2 regions of the Weizmannia agrestimuris genome follow, and region 2 is predicted to be linked to the other one. Evidence: a T-box and tRNA genes for the amino acid it is inferred to sense, from the RefSeq annotation. Region 2 holds a T-box; the other holds one or more tRNA genes.

Region 1 (4,419 bases), on a different contig from region 2:
TAAGTGAGCAAACAGGCCAACTATTTTTTTGAAAAGTGAGCATAAAACGAGTATAGGTGAAGGAGCGGGCGCAAAAACTGGTGTTTCTTAACGTAGAACGGGTCTAAGTGAAGGAAGCGCGGGAAAAAATTATTGTTTCTTAACGTAGGACGCGCCTATGTGAAGGAAGCGGGCGAAAATTCCGTTGTTCCTTAACGTAGAGCGCGCCTACGTTAAGGAAGCGAGCAAAAAACGCAGTGTTCCTTAACATAGAGTGCGTCTATGTTAAGGAAGCGGGCGCAAAAGACGTTGTTCCTTAACGTAGAACGGGTCTAAGTGAAGGAAGCGCGGAAAAAACGCCGTGTTTCTTAACGTAGAACGGGTCTACGTTAAGGAAGCGGGCGAAAATTCCGTTGTTCCTTAACGTAGAACGGGTCTGAGTGAAGGAAGCGCGGAAAAAACGCGTTGTTTCTTAACGTAGGATGCGTCTAAGTGAAGGAAGCGAGCGAAAAATCTGGTGTACCTTAACGTAGAAGGGGTCTACGTTAAGGAAGCGGGCGAAATTCCGACAAACAATGTACGTAAACGCCCATATCACAAAAAATACATGCCAGCGGAAGAATGAAAATCCCGTCGTAAATCAGAATAGACCGCTTCGAAGTGCCTAACAACCCCCGTGAAAGATGCCATTTTAGCATGTATCAATTTCCGGGGTTCCCTTATACTAATCGTAAAAGCATTTTAGAAAGAAGGGGCAAGCATGAACTATTTTGCAGGGTTGCTAATTGTCTTTGCGCTGGTGCTTGGAAATGCGGGGTGCTCTGCTGAAGGCGGCAAACAAAACCGGGAAGCTGCCGTCATGAAGACGGTTCCGGTTACGGGCTGCACGGCAAAGCAAAAAGCGGAACAGACCAAAATGGGGGTTGCCTGGTACCGGACATCCGGGGAAGCAAGAGCGCTCTATTATCAAGGATACAATATCGGAAAACAGCGTATTAAGGAGAGCCTGAAAACTAAAGTAAAAAAGAAGCGGGCCATCGTGCTGGACCTCGATGAAACGGTGCTGGATAACGGACCCTACTTATCTTATATGGCAGAAAAAGGCATTTCGTTTGGCAGCGGCTGGGGGACATGGGTGAAAAAAGCAAAAGCAAAACCGCTCCCGGGGGCACTTTCCTTTTTAAAATATGCCGATAAAAAAGGAATCGATATTTATTACATTTCAAACCGGGACGAAAAATATATGGATGCCACCCTTCGCAACTTGAAAAAAGAAGGGATCCCGCAGGCCGTCCGTTCCCATGTGCTGTTGCAAACAGGAACAAGCAGCAAAGAAACGCGCCGGCAAGTTGTTGAAAAGGACCACGACATCATTGCCTTGTTCGGTGATAATCTGGGTGACTTTTTTAAGACATTTGACGGAAAAGGAAACAAGGCGCGCAGCCTGGAAGCAGACCGTTTCCGCCATGCATTTGGCCGCAAATTTATCGTATTCCCGAATCCGGTTTACGGGGATTGGGAGCATGAATTGCCATGTGGTTCATAAACGCAAAAAAATTCCGGAGTTCTCCGGAATTTTTATATGCACTATGTATGGCGGAGAAGGTGGGATTTGAACCCACGCGACGGTCACCCGCCCTAACGCATTTCGAGTGCGTCCCCTTCAGCCGCTTGGGTACTTCTCCATATGAAAAAAAGAAAGATGCTGGTGAGAGGACTCGAACCTCCGACCCCTTCATTACGAGTGAAGTGCACTACCAACTGTGCTACACCAGCATGGAATCAATCAGGACAATGTAAATTATATTATAATAAAATCCGGATTGCAAGAGGAAATTTAAAAAAAGTGTTGTAATGTTTTTCCGGCATGTTTCCGGTAAAATAAGAGAAAAGATGTTTCCGGGGGAGGAAAGGATATGGATTTTTTAAAAGCCTCAACGTTGGAGGAAAAACTGGACCTAATTCAAACGCTTGCCGGCCCGTTTTCCGAAAGGGCGGCTGCCAATGACTTGGAAGGACGGTTTGCTTTTGAAAATATTCAAGATTTAAAAGAAACAGGCTATACAAAGCTGACTGTGCCACAAAACTACGGTGGGGGCGGCATTTCGCTGTATGAGCTTGTCCGCCTGCAAGAGGCCATCGCGGTTGCGGACGGGTCGACTGCCCTTTCCATTGGATGGCATATGGGGATTTTAATGCATTTGTCCGAAACAAGAACATGGAACGGGCAATTGTTTGAACGCATTTGCCGTGCGGCAGCAGGGGAGGCCGCCCTCATCAACACTTGCGCAACAGAAGCGCAAACGGGCAGCCCGACGCGCGGTGGCATGCCGGAAACAACGGCAACGGAAAAGAACGGCGAATGGGTGTTAAACGGGAGAAAAACTTTTGCCACCATGTCTCCGGTGCTCGACTTTTTTATCATTACCGCAACGATTCCGGAAAAAGAAGCGGTTGGCAGTTTTGTCGTTCCGCGGGATACGGCTGGCCTCTCCATCGTCGAAACATGGGACAGCATTGCTTTAAGGGCAACCGGCAGCCATGATGTTGTGCTGGAAAACGTCAAAGTCCCGCTTGCGAACCTGGCGGAGATCCAGACGAAAAAGAAGGAGCCGGCCGGTTATCTGCTCCATATCCCTGCCTGTTATTTAGGCATTGCCGAGGCAGCAAAACGGGAAGCGGCTCGCTTTGCTAAATCGTATACGCCGAACAGCCTGAACCATCCGATTGCGGAACTGCCGGCTATCCGCCAGAAATTCGGTGAAATCGAGCTGAAATTGATGCAGGCGCGGCATTTTCTGTATTCGGTTGCGAAAATGTGGGATGAAGCCGGAGCAGAACAAAGAAAAGAGATGGGCCCGGAACTTGGGGCAGCGAAAATGGCGGTTACGAATCATGCGATAGAAGCAGTTGATTTAGCGATGCGAATCGTAGGTGCCAGAAGCCTGTCCGAAAAAAGTCCGCTGCAGCGCTATTACCGCGATGTCCGCGCCGGGCTCCACAACCCGCCGATGGATGATGCCGTCCTTATGCAGCTCGGCGCGCGTGTGTAAAATCAAAAAGCATCCGATGGTCTAAACAGCGGGAAAACAGAATTGTGGATCTGGCCATGAGGATAGTCGGCGCCCGCAGCCTTTTTCAAAAAAGCCCGCTGCAGCGCTATTACCGTGATGTCCGCGCCGGGCTCCACAACCCACCGATGGATGATGCCGTCCTTATGCAGCTCGGCGCGCGCGTGTAAAATCAAAAAGCACCCGATGGTCTAAGCAGCCGGGAAAAAAGGGGGGGCGCAAAGCAGCAAAGCGCCGCCGCTTTTTTTCGTCCCGCTTTGTCGCTGTCGCTAAAAAGCGGCAACTGCTGATATTGCACTGTTGCCGCTCCATGGCTCGCTTACGTTCTATGATGTACGGGTAAGCCCGTACGTTTTCATCCAGCCATTTTTCAAGGATTTTCCTGATAGTTTCCGGGGTGGTTTTCGGCTTGCGGGTGTAAGACAGCAGGCCGTTTGTTTCCTGCTCGACATCTGCAAGCTGCGTATAACAGAAGCCTCCTCCTTATCAAAACGTATTATAATAAAAAAATAAAAATTTAGAAATAATTTATTGTCGAGGTATTTTTTATGAGAAAAATCTATGAATTCATGAGTAAAGATGAGAAGAAGAAGGCTATATCTTTGCTTACTAAAGATATAGATGAGCTAAAGAAGGAACAAAAACTAGAAGATGAAAAGGGATATCCCCGAGTAGTAAAAGACGCAATAGAAGAAACAATCCAAAGGTACATAAAAGATATGGAGTATTTAAAAGATGATTTAAAAAAAGAAGAGAAAAAATCTTAAATCAGTTATTACAGCAGTGGATCGCATTGGAATGGTAAATGATTGTACTGAGGCTGTATTATTTAAGGCTTGCTGAATAAGCAAAATTCCTAGATTTGGCAAGAGTGCTGACAGCTTTGGCAACAATTTAAATGCAAGGATTTTACAACAAATCCAGGGAAAAGCTTGCACTCGAAAGCCGATTCAACGTATTTAGAAGACAAAATCACGCATTCTCACATATATTTTGCGACAGAGCTTGCAGACAAATTTGGTACAAACTCAGAATCGGATTCGTTCAGCAAGCCCTATTTAGAAATGGAATATTACCAGTAAAAATTTTAGTAAAAATGTTGCCTTTTTTTACTTCTGCGTGTAAGATGGAATTGAAGAAAACGTTTGCAATCTTTTTATTCTATTCTATTACACTTAGGGGGGAACGACCATGAGCAACCCAAATTTGTCTCAGGCTTTTAAGGAGTATTTCGGGACGGCGGCGGAGCGCGCGTTTTTTGCGCCGGGCCGGATTAATCTGATCGGGGAGCATACCGACTATAATGGCGGCCATGTGTTTCCGTGCGCGATTACCATGGGGACGTATGCTTTGGCCAAAAAACGCGATG
Region 2 (4,419 bases):
ACCTATACAAACTTGTTCGATGCCATGGTGATGACGCCGTATTTTCCGCATCCCGACCTGATGATTTATTTGGAAGGTAAACTGGAAAACATTTTGGAACGGATCAAAAAACGCGGCCGGTCGATGGAACAAGATACCCCTGTTGAATACTGGATTGAAATGCAGAGACGGTACGAGCAGTGGATCGACTCTTTCCATGCCTGCCCGGTTCTCAGGCTGAACATTGACGAATACGACCTGTTTGAACATGAAGATGCCGTCGAACCGATTGTCGAGCGGATCGGCTACATGCTCGCACAGGCAGCAGCCGTAAAAAAATAATGGCGGCTAAAAAGCCCGTTACAATCGCGTAACGGGCTTTTTCATGATTTACGGAGAGATCACGGGTATGCAAAAGTATGGTATCTTTTTTACTCTACGAAAAAAGCCCGCAGCTTACGCCTCAGGGGCCCACGGGCTTTCATTTTTTAAGCGGAGGAAGAGGGATTCGAACCCCCGCGCGGTGTAACCCGCCTGTCGGTTTTCAAGACCGATCCCTTCAGCCAGACTTGGGTATTCCTCCATTTTGACAAAAAAGATTATAACCCACACGATTGAAACAAGTCAAGCACACCAAGTTTGTACTGCAGAAAAGCATCTGAACTTTAGCCAAGGGAAGGCCTAAGCGCATATTTAGATAGGTCTAGCTGAAGCTGAACGAATCGGATTTTGGCAATTTATCCGATTCTCCCAGCAAGCCCGGCTTTAATGGTTGCCACCACCTGCAAAAAGGGGGTGATTTTGTCCTCTTCTCACCGTTGAAACGGCTTTCGAGCGCAAAGATCGGCAAATTCTTTAGAATCCTTGCCAATTCTGAGAATCTCGCTTATTCAGCTAAATAGGATTTGCTGAACGAATCCGATTCTGAGTTTGTCTGCAAGTTCTGTCTCAAAATATAGAAGATCCTTTTGCGGAAATGGGAGATTTTATCTTCTCCATACGTTGAATCGGGTTTCGAGTGCAAGCATTTCCCTGGATCTGTTGTAAAATCCTTGCATTTAAATGGTTGTCAAAGCTGTCAGCAGCCTTGCCAAATCTAGAATTTTTACGATTCAGCAGCCTCTAGATATAGCCGTGTTTTCAAGTAAAATCCTGCGCACCTAAAAAATGCGGAAGATTCCGGGAAACATGTTTCAAAAAATCCCCGACTTTTCATGTACAAAGCCGGGGATTTTTTTTACGGTTTGATGATATCAGTACGCATATACGGGCGGAGCACTTCAGGCACCACCACACTGCCGTCAGCCTGCTGGTAATTTTCGAGGATGGCTGCGACGGTACGCCCGATGGCAAGTCCGGACCCGTTCAGCGTATGGACATGTTCCGGTTTCGCATTGGGTTCCCTGCGAAAGCGGATGTTCGCACGCCTTGCCTGGAAGGCTTCGAAGTTGCTGCACGAAGAAATCTCGCGGTATACGTGCTGGCTTGGCATCCATACTTCAATATCATATTTTTTCGCTGCCGTAAACCCGAGGTCCGCCGTGCACATGCTCATCACATGATAAGGCAGGCCCAGAAGCTGCAGCACTTTTTCCGCATGGCCGGTCAGTTTTTCGAGTTCATTATAGGAATCTTCCGGTTTGACAAATTTCACAAGTTCCACTTTGTTAAACTGGTGCTGGCGGATCAGCCCGCGTGTATCGCGCCCGGCAGAACCCGCTTCCGAACGAAAACAGGCACTGAACGCCACATAATTGATCGGCAGGTCGTCGCCGTTTAAAATTTCATCACGGTGATAATTTGTCACCGGCACTTCGGCAGTCGGAATCAGAAAATAGTCTTTTTCATTGACAAGAAAAGCGTCTTCTTCAAATTTCGGCAGCTGCCCCGTTCCTGTCATGCTGGCGCGGTTCACCATATACGGCGGCAATACCTCTTCATAGCCGTGTTCTTCGACGTGCAGATCAAGCATAAAATTATAAAGTGCACGTTCAAGGCGGGCGCCGAGCCCTTTGTAAAAGACGAACCGGCTGCCGGTCACTTTGGCTGCCCTTTCAAAATCAAGGATGCCGAGGTCAGTGGCAATATCCCAGTGCGGTTTCGGTTCAAATCCGAACGCCGGCACTTCGCCCCATTTCCGAATTTCGACGTTATCCTCTTCGCTGTCTCCCACCGGCACGCTTTCATGCGGAATGTTCGGGATAGAAAGCATCAGCATTTCAAGTTCTGATTCGACTTGTTTTAACTCGGCATCCAGTGCTTTAATTTTTTCACCGACGCCGCGCATTTCCTCGATCAGCTTTGTTGCATCTTTCTTTTCGCGTTTCAGTGCCGCAACTTGCTGCGTGACTTCATTCCGCCTGTTTTTCAACGCTTCGCTTTCCATGATCAGTTCGCGCCGTCTTTGGTCCAGCCCGCTGAACTTTTCAAAATCGGTCAAATCTTCTCCGCGGTGCTGCATTCGTTCTTTGACTTCATCAAAATGCGCACGCAAAAATTTGATGTCCAACATGCTATCCTTCTCCTTTTATCGAAATTCAAATAAAAAACTCCCGCCCCGAAAACAGGGACGAGAGTGAACCCGCGTTGCCACCCAAATTGAAAACAAGAGTTTTCCGCTTTGTAAGGATAACGGGTTTTTATCCCGTGGATGCCTACTCGCCCGGCTTTCAGCAACCCGCTCAAGGATGGATTCACAGAAGCTTTCCGCCAGTTTCCACCACCCACCGGCTCTCTTTAGGAAAAGCGTTCTGCTACTGGTTCCTGTCATTGCTTTTTCAGTCTTCACGTACACCTTAATGTACTACAATTTTATCCGTTTTGCAACAGACTATACCGGAATCCGTGCCATACTTAAAAAATATTCGGTCATACGTAGGTCATCCGTTAACTCCGGATGGAAGGAGCAGCCGAGCAAATTCCCTTGGCGAACTGCAACAATCCGCCCGCGGCACTCGGCCAGCACTTCAACATGATCTGAAACGGAAACGATATGGGGCGCGCGAATAAAAACAGCTGGAAAATCTTCCGCGATGCCGTTCACACGGATGGTTTCTTCAAAACTTTCCCGCTGACGGCCGAAAGAATTGCGCACCACCGTAATATCCATTGCCCCGATATGCGCATCTTCCTGGCCTTCAATATGCTTTGCAAGCAGGATCAGTCCTGCGCATGTGCCAAAGACCGGCTTGCTTTCGGCAAACTGTCTCAGTTCCGCCATAAAACCGTAGCGGTCAATGAGCCGCCGCATTGCCGTGCTTTCTCCGCCCGGCAGGATGAGCCCGCCGATTTCGTCCAACTGCTCTTTTTTCTTAATGACAACACCTTCCGCCCCGCAGGCTTCCACTGCGCGGATATGTTCCTCCACAGCCCCCTGGAGGCCGAGTACACCAATTTTTTTCATGCTGATTCTCCTTACCAGCCGCGCTCCTGCATTCTTGCTTCAGCCGGCAATGTTGAAATTTCCAAGCCTTTCATTGCTGTTCCAAGGTCTTTCGACAATTCGGCAATCAGTTTGTAATCTTGGTAATGGGTCGTTGCTTCGACAATCGCTTTCGCAAATTTCGCCGGGTTTTCCGATTTGAAAATCCCCGATCCGACAAAAACGCCGTCCGCACCGAGCTGCATCATCAAAGCCGCATCCGCCGGCGTTGCAACACCGCCTGCAGCAAAGTTCACAACTGGCAGCCGGCCTTCTTTTTTAATTTGCAACAGCACTTCATACGGAGCACCAAGCTGTTTGGCTTCCGTCATCAGTTCATCTTCGTTCATGTTGACCACTTTGCGGACCTGCGCATTCACTTTCCGCATATGCCTGACCGCTTCAACGATATTCCCGGTTCCCGGCTCGCCTTTTGTCCTGAGCATCGAGGCGCCTTCCCCGATCCTTCGAGCCGCTTCCCCCAAATCGCGGCAGCCGCACACAAACGGTACCGTGAATTCTTTTTTATTGATGTGGAACTCATCGTCGGCCGGCGTTAAAACTTCGCTTTCGTCAATATAATCGACGCCCATCGCTTCGAGCACCCGCGCTTCAACAATATGGCCGATCCTTGCTTTTGCCATTACCGGAATGCTGACGGCGTTCATGACTTCTTCCACAATGGAAGGATCCGCCATACGGGCAACCCCTCCGGCTTTCCGGATATCAGACGGAACACGTTCCAATGCCATGACGGCAACAGCGCCTGCTTCTTCAGCGAGTTTTGCCTGCTCGGCATTGACCACGTCCATGATGACGCCGCCTTTCTGCATTTCCGCCATCCCGCGTTTCACTAGATCTGTTCCTGTTTTCATTTTTTTGTACGCCCCTTTATAAAATTAAAAATTCTTATTATATGTATAATAATTTAAATTAACACCAAAAACGAATGCTTGTCAAGGTACTAATTTTTCCACGTTAAAGTGAAAAACAGGACAAGCACCCTTGTCCTGTTTTAC

The links. A T-box is a leader RNA that pairs with one kind of tRNA and senses whether it is charged. The one in region 2 lies ahead of serS (serine--tRNA ligase), so its partner is inferred to be a tRNA-Ser.
Region 1: it encodes a tRNA-Ser, which carries the amino acid that the T-box ahead of serS (serine--tRNA ligase) is inferred to sense. The anticodon was not compared.

Annotation. Positions count from the first base shown of each region.
Region 1 is NZ_CALPDC010000009.1:17,446-21,864, reverse strand. Features, by position in the region: gene NFR98_RS05910 (5'-nucleotidase, lipoprotein e(P4) family) at 740-1,525, shown strand; tRNA gene NFR98_RS05905 (tRNA-Ser) at 1,574-1,664, opposite strand; tRNA gene NFR98_RS05900 (tRNA-Thr) at 1,683-1,755, opposite strand; gene NFR98_RS05895 (acyl-CoA dehydrogenase family protein) at 1,896-3,032, shown strand; gene NFR98_RS05890 (hypothetical protein) at 3,077-3,220, shown strand; gene NFR98_RS05885 (hypothetical protein) at 3,599-3,817, shown strand; gene NFR98_RS05880 (galactokinase) at 4,242-4,419, shown strand, end outside.
Region 2 is NZ_CALPDC010000056.1:4,407-8,825, reverse strand. Features, by position in the region: gene NFR98_RS14290 (deoxynucleoside kinase) at 1-321, shown strand, start outside; tRNA gene NFR98_RS14285 (tRNA-Ser) at 473-562, opposite strand; gene serS (serine--tRNA ligase) at 1,217-2,491, opposite strand; T-box leader at 2,542-2,758, opposite strand; gene pdxT (pyridoxal 5'-phosphate synthase glutaminase subunit PdxT) at 2,810-3,382, opposite strand; gene pdxS (pyridoxal 5'-phosphate synthase lyase subunit PdxS) at 3,394-4,275, opposite strand.